Regions from separate parts of the Ramlibacter sp. MAHUQ-53 genome, predicted to be linked through region 1. Evidence: riboswitches for the same ligand, from Rfam matches in the RefSeq annotation. Region 1 holds a riboswitch; the other holds the start of a gene.
What was found. A riboswitch is a leader RNA that binds a small molecule or an ion and turns the genes downstream of it on or off. The one in region 1 is predicted to bind S-adenosylhomocysteine.

Region 2: it holds a riboswitch for S-adenosylhomocysteine, as region 1 does, so the genes downstream of both, metH (methionine synthase) here and ahcY (adenosylhomocysteinase) in region 1, are expected to answer to the same signal.

Annotation. Positions count from the first base shown of each region.
Region 1 is NZ_JBQWTS010000013.1:52,505-59,637, reverse strand. It holds gene metF (methylenetetrahydrofolate reductase [NAD(P)H]) at 1-255, opposite strand, end outside; gene ACT80S_RS17325 (TlyA family RNA methyltransferase) at 299-1,042, opposite strand; gene ahcY (adenosylhomocysteinase) at 1,059-2,495, opposite strand; S-adenosyl-L-homocysteine riboswitch at 2,565-2,636, opposite strand; gene ACT80S_RS17315 (c-type cytochrome) at 2,655-3,041, opposite strand; gene ACT80S_RS17310 (ATP-dependent DNA ligase) at 3,103-4,170, shown strand; gene ACT80S_RS17305 (peptide chain release factor 3) at 4,313-5,944, shown strand; gene ACT80S_RS17300 (tripartite tricarboxylate transporter substrate binding protein) at 6,045-7,022, shown strand; gene uvrA (excinuclease ABC subunit UvrA) at 7,048-7,133, opposite strand, start outside.
Region 2 is NZ_JBQWTS010000006.1:168,935-176,067, forward strand. It holds gene recQ (DNA helicase RecQ) at 1-265, opposite strand, end outside; gene ACT80S_RS11235 (homocysteine S-methyltransferase family protein) at 359-1,408, shown strand; gene ACT80S_RS11240 (hypothetical protein) at 1,430-2,569, opposite strand; S-adenosyl-L-homocysteine riboswitch at 2,664-2,735, shown strand; gene metH (methionine synthase) at 2,809-5,505, shown strand; gene ACT80S_RS11250 (IclR family transcriptional regulator) at 5,633-6,394, shown strand; gene ACT80S_RS11255 (tripartite tricarboxylate transporter substrate binding protein) at 6,543-7,133, shown strand, end outside.

The sequences.
Region 1 (7,133 bases):
GCGGTAGGCCGCCAGGCGCTCGCGGATGCTGGCCCGCGTCTGGCCGATGCACGAGAGGTGGGGCGCGGCGGGCACGCCCTCGCCCATGATCTCGGTGACGGCCGCCAGCGTGCCCTCCTGCGTCGAGCCGCCCGCGCCGAAGGTGACGGAGCAGAACTCCGGCTTCAGCGCGTACAGGGCCTGGCGCGCGGCGCGCAGCTTGGCCGCGCCCTCGGGCGTCTTGGGGGGAAAGAACTCAAGGCTGATGGGAAGCATCGGCTTCTCCTTCTCGCAATTCGAACAATCGGGGAATCGAGGGTCAACCGCCCTGGCGGGCGTGGATGAAGAACTCGCGGTTGCCGTCACCGCCGGCGATCGGGCTGTCGAACCAGCCCGCCACGCGCAGCCCCAGCGACTCGCAGCACACGCGCAGCCTGCGCTCCACCTCGGCGTACAGCGACGCATCGCGCACGATGCCGCCCTTGCCCACCTGCCCCGGCTGCAGCTCGAACTGCGGCTTGGCCAGCATCAGCAGGTCACCGCCCTCGGCCAGCAGCGGCGCCAGCGCCGGCAGCACCAGCGTGAGCGAGATGAACGACAGGTCGCCGGTGATGAAGCCGTAGGCCGCCTCGGGCAGGTCCGCCGCCACGAGGTGGCGCGCATTGATACGCTCCAGGCAGGCGACGCGCGCGTCGCCGCGGATGCGCGGGTGCAGCTGGCCGTGGCCCACGTCCACGCCCACCACGCGGGCCGCGCCCTGCTGCAGCAGGCAGTCGGTGAAACCGCCGGTGGACTGGCCCACGTCCAGGCACACGCGGCCCGCCACGTCGAGGCCGCTGGCGCGCAGCGCGCCGGCGAGCTTGAGGCCGCCGCGCGAGACATAGCGCACCTCGGCGTCGTCGGCCAGCTCGATCTCGCACCCGGCGGGCAGCTCCTCGCCGTTCTTGGCGACAGGCTTCCAGCCCTCGCGCGAGAGCCAGCGCATGCCCGAGGCGATCAGCCGCTGCGCCTGCGAGCGGCTGGTGGCCAGCCCGCGGTCCACGAGCAACTGGTCGGCGCGCATGCCGCTGCCTGCGCGATCAGTAGCGGTAGGTGTCCGGCTTGTACGGGCCCTGCTTGGGCACGCCGATGTAGTCGGCCTGCTCGTCGCTCAGCTCGGTGAGCTGCGCGCCGATCTTCTTCAGGTGCAGGCGGGCGACCTTCTCGTCCAGGTGCTTGGGCAGGGTGTAGACCTTGCCCACGTCGTAGCCCTCGGGGTGCGAGAACAGCTCGATCTGCGCGATCGTCTGGTTGGCGAAGGAGGAGGACATCACGAAGCTCGGGTGGCCGGTGGCGCAGCCCAGGTTCACCAGGCGGCCCTTGGCCAGCAGGATGATGCGCTTGCCGTCCTCGAAGATCACGTGGTCCACCTGCGGCTTGATCTCCTCCCACTGGCACTTGGCCTCGAGGGTCGCAACGTCGATCTCGTTGTCGAAGTGGCCGATGTTGCAGACGATGGCCTGGTCCTTCATCTTCGCCATGTGCTCGTAGGTGATGACCGACTTGTTGCCGGTGGCGGTCACGAAGATGTCGGCCTTGTCGGCGGCCCAGTCCATGGTCACCACGCGGAAGCCTTCCATGGCGGCCTGCAGGGCATTGATCGGGTCGATCTCGGTCACCCAGACCTGGGCCGAGAGGGCGCGCAGGGCCTGGGCCGAGCCCTTGCCCACGTCGCCATAGCCGGCCACCAGGGCCACCTTGCCGGCGATCATCACGTCGGTGGCGCGCTTGATGCCGTCCACCAGCGATTCGCGGCAACCGTACAGGTTGTCGAACTTGCTCTTGGTGACGGAGTCGTTGACGTTGATGGCGCGGAACATCAGCGTGCCCTTGGCCGACATTTCCTTCAGGCGGTGCACGCCGGTGGTGGTCTCCTCGGTCACGCCCAGGATCTGCGCGCTCTTGCGGCTGTACCAGGTGGGATCGACGGCCAGCTTGGCCTTGATGGACGCGAACAGGATGCGCTCTTCCTCGCTGCCGGGGTTGGTCAGGACGCTCGGGTCCCTCTCTGCGCGCTTGCCCAGGTGCATGAGCATGGTGGCGTCGCCGCCGTCGTCCAGGATCATGTTGGGGCCTTCGGTGGCCGAGCCCTTGGGGCCGAACTCGAAGATGCGGTGGGTGTAGTCCCAGTAGTCCTCGAGGGACTCGCCCTTGATGGCGAACACCGGCGTGCCGTTGGCGACGATGGCCGCGGCGGCATGGTCCTGGGTGGAGAAGATGTTGCACGAGGCCCAGCGCACGTCGGCGCCCAGCGCCTGCAGCGTCTCGATCAGCACCGCCGTCTGGATCGTCATGTGCAGCGAGCCGGTGATGCGCGCGCCCTTGAGGGGCTGCTTGGCCGCGAACTCCTCGCGGATGGCCATCAGGCCGGGCATCTCGGTCTCGGCGATGCGGATTTCCTTGCGGCCCCAGTCGGCCAGGGACAGGTCGGCGATGGCGCAGTCGGTCGTGGCTGCGGGCTTGAGGATGGCGTTCATGGGTGGCTCCAAGTCAGGTTCAACTGAAGGCCACGCCAGCCGGGGGAGGAGGCCTCACCGCACGGACAGCGTGGGTGAGCGTCGTTGCAAGAGATGGAATCCGAGCCTCGCACGGGACGTGCTGCAACGCTCCTCGGATGAAGCCCCGATTTTAGCGTGTCAGGGCTTGGCCCCGCGCGCCTCGCGTTTTTTCACCGCCGCCTCGATCCGCGCCAGCGTGGCGGCGTCGGGGTCGGGCCAGTTGCCGCCGCCCTGGCGGGCCATGTAGGCGACCGCCCGGGCGAGTTCCTCGAGGCTCAGGTCGGCGCGGCCGCCCTTGGGGGGCATCTGGCGGATGCCGGTCCAGGCGGTGGCGGTCAGGGCCGGCTGGCCCTCCCGGATCAGGGGTGCCCAGGCCTTGCGGTCCCCCAGCCGGGGGGCCTTGAGCAACCCCTCGCCGTGGCAGGCCATGCAGGCGTCGCGGACGATGGCCTCGCCGGAACGAGGGGCGGACTGGGCGCTGGCGGCCGTGGCGGCCGCCAGGAGGAGGGCGGGGATCAGGCGCATGACGGGACTATAGTGCGGCGCCCCGGTGCGGGCCGCCCCGGGCCAGTGGTAAAAGCGGGGCATGACCGCAGTGAACATGCCCGCCTCCCCGATCGACCCCATGCTGGCCAAGGTGGCCCCCGCCCTGCCCGAGGGCGACGGCTTCCTCTTCGAGCCCAAATGGGACGGCCTGCGCGCCCTGGTGTTCCGCACGCCCGCGGGCGTGGTGATCCAGGGCCGCGACCTCAAGCCCCTGAACCGCTACTTCCCCGAGCTGGAGAAGGCGCTGTCCGAGCAGCTCCCCAAGGGCTGCATCCTGGACGGCGAGATCGTCGTCTCCGGCCCGCAGGGGCTGGACGCCGAGTCGCTGCAGAAGCGGATCCAGATGTCCGAGTCCCTGATCGGGTTCCTGGCCCGCAAGGCGCCCTCCGCCTTCGTCGCTTTCGACCTGCTGGCCGCCGGCGGCCGCAGCACCATGGCCCTGCCCCTGCAGGACCGGCGCGCCCGACTCGAGCGCCTGCTGGCCGCCGCCAAGTCCCCCCTGCACCTCACCCCCCAGACCGCGGACCGGGCGGTGGCCCAGGACTGGCTGGCGCGCTTCCAGGGCGCCGGCCTCGACGGCGTCATGGCCAAGCCGGCCGACGCGCCCTACCAGCCGGCCAAGCGGACGCAGCTCAAGGTCAAGCACGCCCATACCGCCGATTGCGTGGTCGCCGGCTTCCACTGGCACACCGACCGCCAGGAGGCCGTCGGCTCCCTGCTGCTGGGGCTGTACGACGAAGCCGGCGTACTGCAGCCCGTGGGCACCGCCGCCACCTTCACCGTGGACATGCGGCGCGCGCTGGTGGCCGAACTGGCGCCCCTGCGCGAGAACGCGCTGGAGGGCCACCCCTGGCGCGACCAGGTGCAGACCCCGGAGAACCAGGGCGCCTGGCATGTGGGCAAGGCCCTGCGCTGGGAGCCGCTGCGGCCCGAGCGGGTGTGCGAGGTCAGCTACGAGCACCTGACCGGCAGGCGCTTCCGCGACGCCACCGCCTTCAAGGGCTGGCGCCTGGACAAGCCGGCGCACGCGTGCGGGTTCGACCAGCTGGCCGTGGCGACCCCGGCCGAACTCGGGCAGGTCCTCACGCCCTGGCTCAGGCGGGGCTGAGGCGGGACTCCCGGCGCGGCCGCCCCGCGCCGGCGGCCCGGCGGGATGGGCGCCGGCCAGGGCATCGGCGACAATCGGGGGTTCGGCTGCAGGCGCCCTGCAGTCTCCTGGCAACCTGCCGTCCCGACGGAGTTTCTTCCCTGTGTCCGCCTCACCGTTTGCCGCCGAGACCCGGCGTCGCCGCACCTTCGCCATCATCTCCCACCCCGACGCGGGCAAGACCACGCTGACGGAAAAGCTGCTGCTGTTCTCCGGCGCGATCCAGATCGCCGGCAGCGTGAAGGCGCGCAAGGCCTCGCGCCACGCCACCTCCGACTGGATGGAGATCGAGAAGCAGCGCGGCATCTCGGTGGCCTCCTCGGTGATGCAGATGCTGTATCGCGACCACGTGATCAACCTGCTGGACACCCCCGGCCACAAGGACTTCTCCGAGGACACCTACCGCGTGCTGACCGCGGTCGACGCCGCCCTGATGGTGATCGACGCGGCCAACGGCGTGGAGGCGCAGACGCGCCGCCTGATCGAGGTCTGCCGCCAGCGCAACACCCCCATCATCACCTTCGTCAACAAGATGGACCGCGAGGTGCGCGAGCCCCTGGACATCCTCGACGAGGTGGAGCGCGAGCTGGGCATGCCCTGCGTGCCCATGACCTGGCCGGTGGGCAAGGGCAAGCTGTTCGGCGGCATCATGAACCTGCGCACGAATGCCATGACGGTGTTCGAGTCCGGCAGCGAGCGCCGCCCGCAGGACTTCGAGACGATTCCGCTGGATGACGCCGCCACCCTGCAGGCCCGCTTCGGCGACGAGTACACCGCCGCCGCCGACAGCATGGAGCTGGCCGTGGGCGCCTCGCCCGCCTGGGACCACCCCGCCTTCCTCGACGGCAAGCAGACGCCCGTGTTCTTCGGCTCCGGCGTGAACAACTTCGGCGTGATGGAGGTGCTCGACGCCCTGGTCGACCTCGCCCCTGCGCCGCAGCCCCGCAAGAGCTCGCTGGTGGTGAACAAGCAGCTGGTCGAGAAGACCATCCAGCCCGACGACCCCGGTTTCGCCGGCGTGGTGTTCAAGGTGCAGGCCAACATGGACGCCAACCACCGCGACCGCATCGCCTTCGTGCGCATGGCCTCGGGCAAGTACACGCCGGGCATGAAGCTCAAGGTGCAACGCACCGGCAAGGAGCTGCGCCCGACCTCGGTGGTGACCTTCCTCTCGCAGCGCCGCGAGGCGGTCGATGAAGCCTACGCCGGCGACATCATCGGCTTCACCACCCATGGCGGCGTGCAGCTCGGCGACACCATCACCGATGGCGCCAACCTGCAGTTCACCGGCCTGCCGTTCTTCGCGCCGGAGATGTTCATGACGGTGCTGCTTCGCAACCCGCTGCGCACCAAGCAGCTGCAGCAGGGCCTGGCCCAGCTCGGCGAGGAAGGCGCGATCCAGGTGTTCCGCCCGCAGGCCGGCGGCGCCATGCTGCTGGGGGCCGTGGGCCAGCTGCAGTTCGAAGTGGTGCAGCACCGCCTGAAGGCCGAATACGACGCCGACATCCGCCTCGAGGGCTGCCAGTACACCGGCGCGCGCTGGATCACCGCCGACACGCCCCAGGAGCTGCGCGCCTTCTGCGACGCCTACCCGCAGCGCATGGCGCTGGACGCGGCGGACGCCCTGGCCTTCCTGTGCACTTCGCCCTACGACGTGCGCCTGGCCCAGGAGCGCTTCCCCAAGATCCACTTCCACCCGCTGCGCGAGCACGCGGGCCTGGCGCTGCAAGGCTGATCGCCGCGCCGGGGCAGGCCGCGCCGTCCGGGTGTTCCCGGATTGTTCCCCCGGGGGGCCGACCCTCCAATGCGAGGGTCCGGACCTCCTGGAGACACCGATGCGCCGACGCCTGATCGTCCAAGGGGCCGCTGCCGCGGCGGCCCTTCCCACCCTGAGCGCCCTGCCCGCGCGCGCGCAGTCCGACAACTTCCCGAGCCGGCCGGTCAAGCTGCAGATCGCCTTCCCCGCCGGCGGCCCCACCGACATCACCATGCGCCAGCTGGCCGACAACGCCGGCAAGGTGCTGGGCCAGCCGGTGATCGTGGAGAACAAGCCGGGCGCCGGCGGCACCCTGCCGGCCCAGGCCCTGCAGACGGCGCCGGCCGACGGCTACCTGCTGGCGCAGATCCCGCTGGGGGTCTTCCGCCTGCCCTACACCACCCGCATCACCTGGGACCCGGTCAAGGACATCAGCTACATCCTGAACCTCACCGGCTACGCCTTCGGCATCGTGGTGCCGGCCGACGGGCCGATCCGCACCTGGGCCGACTTCGTGGCCTACGCCCGCGCCAACCCCGGCAAGCTGTCCTACGGCTCCACCGGCACGCTGACCAGCCCGCACCTGACCACCGAGCTGATCGCGCAGCGCCTCGGGCTGCAGCTCAATCACGTGCCATACAAGGGCAGCGCCGACCTGATGCAGGCGCTGGCGGGCGGCCACCTCATGGCCGCCGCCGACTCCACCGGCTTCGCCTCGCTGGTGGCGGCGGGCAAGCTGCGGGTCCTCAACACCTGGGGCGAGAAGCGCCTCGAGAAATTCCCCGACGCGCCCACGCTGCGCGAGCTGGGCCTGGACATCGTGCAGAACTCGCCCTTCGGCATCGGCGCCCCGCGCGGCACGCCGCCCGAGGTGGTGGCGAAGCTGCACGACGCCTTCCGCAAGGCGATGGAGGAGCCCAGCTACGTGCAGGCGCTGACCCGCTACGACATGGTGCCGATGTACATGGGCCCGGCGGCCTATGCCCGGTTCGCGCAGGAGACCTTCGCCACCGAGAAGGCGCTGGTGGAGAAGCTCGGGCTGCTGCGGCAGCCCTGAAGCCCTCCCCCGGTTCGCCGAACGCTCAGGCCCGCGCCAGCACCGGCGCCAGCGCCAGGCCGGTGTGCGTGCCCAGGCGCACCACCTCCTCGGGCGGCGCGCTGGCCACCA
Region 2 (7,133 bases), on a different contig from region 1:
GCAGGGCGCCGACCTGGTCGTGCATCAGCGCGATCAGGGGCGAGACGACGATCGTCACGCCGTGCCCGGCGCGCTGGCGCACGATGGCGGGCACCTGGTAGCACAGCGACTTGCCGCCGCCGGTGGGCATGAGGACCAGGGCATCGCCGCCGGCGCTGACGTGGTCGATGATGGCGGCCTGCGGGCCGCGGAACTGCTCGTAGCCGAACACCTCGCGCAGCACGGCGAGGGGGGCGGAGGCGGGGGAATTCAGGAGAGCGGACAAGATCCGGGAATTGTCGTCGCAACGCCCGGGGGTGTGTCATCGGATCCCCCGGCCCCGCGCCGGACCCTGCCAGTTCCTACAATCACGGGGATCATGAGCTCCCCCATCGCCTACACCCGCGGCCAGGCCCTGCCCGGCATCCTCGCCCAGCGCATCGCCCTCATCGACGGTGCCATGGGCACGATGATCCAGCGCCTGCGCCTGACCGAGGAACAGGTGCGCGGCGAGCGCTTCGCCGACCACGGCGTGGACGTGAAGAACAACGGCGAGCTCCTGAGCCTGACCCGCCCGGACGTGATCCGCGACATCCACGAGGGCTTCCTGGCCGCCGGCGCGGACCTGATCGAGACCAACACCTTCGGCGCCACCTCCATCGCCCAGGACGATTACGAGCTCGGCCACCTGGCGCGCGAGCTGAACCTGGCCTCCGCGAAGGTGGCCCGCGAGGCCGCCGACAAGTTCTCCACCCCGGACAAGCCGCGCTTCGTCGCCGGCGCCCTCGGCCCCACGCCGCGCACTGCCAGCATCAGCCCCGACGTCAACGACCCGGGCGCGCGCAACGTCACCTTCGAGCAGCTGCGCGCCGCCTACTTCGAGCAGGTGCAGGCGCTGGTGGAGGGCGGGGTGGACCTGATCCTGGTCGAGACCATCTTCGACACGCTGAACGCCAAGGCTGCCCTGTTCGCGATCGACGAGTACTTCGAGCAATCGGGCGAGCGCCTGCCGATCATCATCAGCGGCACGGTGACCGACGCCTCCGGCCGCATCCTCAGCGGCCAGACCGTCACCGCCTTCTGGTACTCGGTGCGCCATGCGAAGCCGCTGGCCGTGGGCCTGAACTGCGCGCTGGGCGCGGCCCTGATGCGCCCCTACATCCAGGAGCTGGCCAAGGTGGCCGGCGACACCTACATCAGCTGCTACCCCAACGCCGGCCTGCCCAACCCCATGAGCGAGACCGGCTTCGACGAGACCCCCGAGGTCACGGCACGCCTGCTGCGGGAGTTCGCGGCCGAGGGGCTGATCAACATCGTCGGCGGCTGCTGCGGCACCACGCCGGAGCACATCGCCGCCATCGGCCAGGCCGTCGCGCCGCTGGCCGCTCGCAGCGTGCGCAAGGACTTCTTCTACAGGGACGCCGCGTAAGGCACGGGCGCGGCGCGGGCCTCACAGCACGTGGGGCTCGCCCACCTTCTGCGCGATGCAGCGGGTGACCGGCTGCAGGGACTGGCCGTCCCGCACGTCCTCCTCGGTGGCCGACTTCACCACGAAGCGCTGGTTCGGCAGCACCATGACCTCGCCCTCGTGCACCGTGGACAGCGCGTTGTAGAGGCTGAAGTGGACGGCCTTGACCCGCTGGCCCTCACCGCCGCGCATGACCAGGTGCACGTTGTAGCTGCGCAAGTCGGGCGTGACCCGCAGCACGTAGCTGCCCTCCGCCCGCACCGTGGCCGAGATGGGGCGGCTGAATTCGAATCCGGTGCCGGGTGCCAGCGGCAGGGCCTTGGTGCCCACCCACCCCTTGTGCACGTCGTCGCCCGTCACGCGGGCGTCGGGGAAGGCCCACAGGCGCTCGATGGCCTCGGTGAACGGCGCCGTCACGTCCTCCACCAGCAGGGCCACGTCCAAGGTGGCATGCATCGTCTTCAGGATGGAGGCCGCCCGGTAGAAGTTGAAGGAGCCGGTGGCGAAGTGGGCGTAGTCGCGGAGCTGGACCACGGTGCGCAGGTCCAGCCCGCGGTCGCCGGCCTGCTCGCGCATGCGCTCGACCTCGCGGCGCTCCTGCGGGGTGGGCAGCAGGATGCCCAGGGCCTTGTGGTCACCCGAACGGGTGGCCGCGGCATAGACCATGGCCTGCGCCCGACGGGTGGGGTGCTGCACCATGCGGGAGAACACCTTGCCCGACTCGGATTTCAGCGCGGCGTGGCCCGGCACGTCGGGGTCGGCATCGGGGGTGAAGGCCCGCAGCAGCCGGGGCGCGTGTTCCAGCGTCGTCGAGAGGTTGGCGTTGATGGTGCGGTTCAGGCGCAGGGTGTCCTGCTCCTCGGGCGAAAGGCCGGAGCGGGCCTGCGACCCCAGGGCCCGCCACTCCTCCGCCAGGGACTCGGCGAACTCCTCGTGCAGGCGCTCGATCGAATCGGCCCGGTGGGCCGAGGGGTGGTGGGGGTCGAGGTCAGACAGGCGGCTGCACAGGGCGTAGTTGAGCGAGGTCAGCGAGGACGACGAGCTGGCGGCCCGGGGCGTCGCCACTTGGGCGGCGTGGACCAGGGTGGGGGCGAGGAAGCGTTGGCTGGTGGTCTTGAACATGGCGGGTTCCTGCGGGCAAGACCGGTCCGTAACAACCACTCCGGTCGAGTTGCCTGCCCTGTCCCGCCCGCGGCGCAGCCGGTAAAATGCCGGTCCACTCAAGGAGCGCTGCAGCGCCGGGCCCGCCCGGCGTCAGGCTTGAGGAATCCAACCGCGCTCACCTAGCCCCGTGTTTCCCCGCCAGGTGAGTCCACATGCAGACCGACGCTCCCCATCCCGACACCCTTCCCGTCCCTCCCATGCGCCTCGCGGGCCTCGAACCCGTGCTGGTCGGCGAGAAGACGCTGTTCGTCAACATCGGCGAGCGCACCAACGTCACCGGCTCCAAGGCCTTCGCCCGCCTGATCCTGAACGGCCAGTTCGAGGAGGCCCTGGCCGTGGCCCGCCAGCAGGTGGAGAACGGCGCCCAGGTGATCGACATCAACATGGACGAGGCCATGCTGGACAGCCAGGCGGCGATGGTGCGCTTCCTGAACCTGGTCGCCAGCGAGCCCGACATCGCCCGCGTGCCGATCATGGTGGACAGCTCCAAGTGGGAGGTGATCGAGGCCGGCCTGCGCTGCATCCAGGGCAAGGCCATCGTCAACTCGATCAGCCTGAAGGAAGGCGAGGCCCCGTTCCGCCACCAGGCCAAGCTGATCAAGCGCTATGGCGCCGCCGCCGTGGTGATGGCCTTCGACGAGAAGGGCCAGGCCGACACCTACCAGCGCAAGATCGAGATCTGCGAGCGGGCTTACCGGCTGCTGGTGGACGAACTCGACTTCCCGCCCGAGGACATCATCTTCGACCCCAACATCTTCGCGATCGCCACCGGCATCGAGGAGCATGACAACTACGCGGTCGACTTCATCGAGGCCACCCGCTGGATCAAGCAGCACCTGCCCGGCGCCAAGGTCTCGGGCGGCGTGTCCAACGTGAGCTTCTCCTTCCGCGGCAACGACCCGGTGCGCGAGGCGATCCACACCGTGTTCCTGTACCACGCCATCCAGGCGGGCATGGACATGGGCATCGTCAACGCCGGCATGGTCGGCGTCTACGACGAGGTGGAGCCCACCCTGCGCGAGCGCGTGGAGGACGTGGTGCTCAATCGCCGGCCCGACGCCGGCGAGCGCCTGGTGGAGATCGCCGAGCAGGCCAAGGGCGCGGCCAAGGACGACAGCAAGCGCAACGAGTGGCGCAACGGCACGGTGGAACAGCGCCTGTCGCATGCGCTGGTGCACGGCATCACCGACTTCATCACCGGGGACACCGAGGAGGCCTACCGCAACGTGCTGGCCCAGGGCGGCCGCCCGCTGCACGTGATCGAAGGCCCGCTGATGGACGGCATGAACATCGTGGGTGACCTGTTCGGCCAGGGCAAGATGTTCCTGCCCCAGGTGGTGAAGTCCGCCCGCGTGATGAAGCAGGCGGTGGCCCACCTGATCCCCTACATCGAGGAGGAGAAGCGCCAGCAGGAGGCGGCCGGCGAGGACGTCAAGGCCAAGGGCAAGATCGTCATCGCCACCGTCAAGGGCGACGTGCACGACATCGGCAAGAACATCGTCACCGTGGTCCTGCAGTGCAACAACTTCGAGGTGGTGAACATGGGCGTGATGGTCCCCTGCCACGAGATCCTGGCGCGGGCCAAGGTCGAGGGCGCGGACATCATCGGCCTGTCGGGCCTGATCACGCCCTCGCTGGAGGAGATGCAGTACGTCGCCGCCGAGATGCAGAAGGACGAGCACTTCCGCCTGCGCAAGATCCCGCTGCTCATTGGCGGCGCCACCTGCAGCCGCGTGCATACGGCGGTGAAGATCGCGCCCCACTACGAGGGCCCGGTGGTCTACGTGCCCGATGCCTCGCGCAGCGTGAGCGTGGCCACCAGCCTGCTGTCCGAGCAGGCGGCCAAGTACATCGACGAGGTGAACGCCGACTACGAGAAGGTGCGCCAGCAGCACGCCGGCAAGAAGCAGGCGCCGCTGTGGCCGCTGGACAAGGCGCGCGCGAACAAGACGCCGATCGACTGGTCGGCCTACACCCCGCCGCAGCCGAAGTTCATCGGCCGGCGTGTGTTCCGCAACTTCGACCTCGCCGAGCTCGCGAAGTACATCGACTGGGGCCCGTTCTTCCAGACCTGGGACCTGGCCGGGCCGTTCCCCGCGATCCTGAAGGACGAGGTCGTGGGGACCGAGGCCGTGCGTGTCTACGCCGACGGCCAGCGCATGCTCAAGCGCCTGATCGAGGGCCGCTGGCTCACCGCCAATGCGGTCATGGGGCTGTGGCCTGCCAACACCGTGAACGACGACGACATCGAGCTGTACACCGACGAGTCGCGCTCGCAGGTGGCCATGACCTGGTACGGCCTGCGCCAGCAGGCCGAGAAGCAGGCGGTGGACGGCGTGATGCGCCCGAGCCGCTGCCTGGCCGACTTCGTCGCGCCCAAGGGCGTGGCGAAGGACTACGTGGGCGTCTTCGCCGTGACCGCCGGCATCGGCGTGGACAAGAAGGAGCAGTACTTCCTCGACGACCACGACGACTACTCCGCGATCATGCTCAAGGCCCTGGCCGACCGTCTGGCCGAGGCCTTCGCCGAGTGCCTGCACGAGCGCGTGCGCAAGGACCTGTGGGGCTATGCGGCGGACGAGGCGCTGTCCAACGAGGACCTGATCGGCGAGAAGTACCGCGGCATCCGTCCCGCGCCCGGCTACCCGGCCTGCCCCGACCACAGCGCCAAGCGCGGCATGTTCGAGCTGCTGCAGGCGCAGGAAATCGGCATGGGGCTGACCGAGAGCCTGGCGATGACGCCGGCCGCCAGCGTGAGCGGCTTCTACCTGGCCCACCCGCAGGCCACCTACTTCAACGTCGGCAAGATCGGCGACGACCAGGTGCAGGACCTGGCCCGCCGCCGCGGCGAGGAGGTGGCGCAGCTCGAGCGGCTGCTGGCGCCGAATCTCTGAGGCTGCCGTGCCGCTGGAGGCCGCGGCCCGCGGCACGACGCGGTGCCGGCCTCGCAGAGAGCCGTCGGGTCAGGTTGCTAGACTTGCCCAGCCGGGATGTGCCGGTGCCCGACGCCCGCCGACCGCCATGGCCACCAGCCTCAGCAAGATGCTCTCGATCCTCGAGTTGTTCGACGAGGGGCACGCGAACTGGACGGCGGATGCCATTTGCGAGCACCTGCAGCTTTCCACCTCGAGCGGCTACCGCTACATCCGCGAACTCTCGGCAGCCGGCCTACTGACCCGCCTGACCGGGGGCATGTATGTCCTCGGGCCGCGCGTGATCGAGCTCGAGTACGTGATGCGCACCTCCGACCCGGTGGGCAAGGTGGGCCTGCCGATCCTGCAGCGCCTGGCCCAGACCACCGGCTGCGACGCCTTGCTGTCCAACGTCTACGGCTCCCACATCATCAACGTGCTGCATGTCCCCGGCGTCGAGTCCCTGAACGTTTCGTACACCCGCGGCCGGCAGCACCCCCTGTTCCGCGGCGCGGTCGCCAAATCCATCCTCCCCTTCATGAGCCGGGCGCAGTTGCTGAAGATCCATGCGGCCCGCCAGGCCGAGATCGCCGCCAGCGGGCTGGGCGAGGACTGGCTCGCGTTCTGGCGGCACATGCAGGCCCTGCGTCGCCAGGGCTTCAGCGAGAGCCACGGCGAACTCGATCCCGGCCTCCATGGGCTGGGCGTGCCCGTGATGGCCGATGGCTCCGTGGTTGGCAGCGTGAGCCTGGTGTTCTCCAGCGCCCGGGCCAAGGTGTTGAGCCGCGAAGGGCTGCTCGAGCAGATGCGCCTCGCGTCGGACGCTTTGAGCGCCGCGCTCGAGCCCCTGCGCGGTGACGTTCGCCTATGATTTATTGAATTTTCAAATGGCGGCAAAAATGTTGAAAACGCAACCCAGTCTAATGATTGGGCTTGGCGTCAAAGACTGAGGGTTTCCCATATATTGCAAATAAATGATTGGCGTCGCACAGTCTCCCCTTCTCCTAGGAGACACCCCCATGAAGCGTCGATCCTTTGCTGCCGCGGCCCTGCTGGGCCTCGCGCTCTCTGCCCAGGCCCAATCGGACAGCCCCCTGACCCTGGTCGTGCCTTTCCCGCCGGGTGATGCACTCGACGCGACTGCCCGTGCCGTGGCCGAGGCGGCCTCCCAGGAACTGAAGGTCCCCATCGTCGTGGACAACAAGCCCGGCGCCGCCGGCTTCATCGCCGCCGACGCGGTGGCGCGGAGCAACAGCCAGACGACCTTCCTGCTCGGCACCACCGCGATGATGTCGATCACCCCCTTCGTGCGGAAGGCGCCCTACGCGCCTTCGGACTTCACCCCCGTGGCGCGCATCGCCACCATCAACCTGGTGGTCGCCGTGTCCAGCGGCTTCCCGGCGAAGACCTGGGCCGAGTTCGTGGCGCTGGCCAGGCAGAACCCCGGCAAGTACAGCTACGCCTCGCCCGGCGAGGGCACCTTGCTGCACATGGGCATGGAGGCGCTGCAATCGACGGCGGGCTTCAAGCTGCTGCATGTTCCCTACAAGGGCATGGGCCCGGCCCTCCAGGACTTCCTGGCGGGCCGTATCGACGTGTACTCCGAGCCC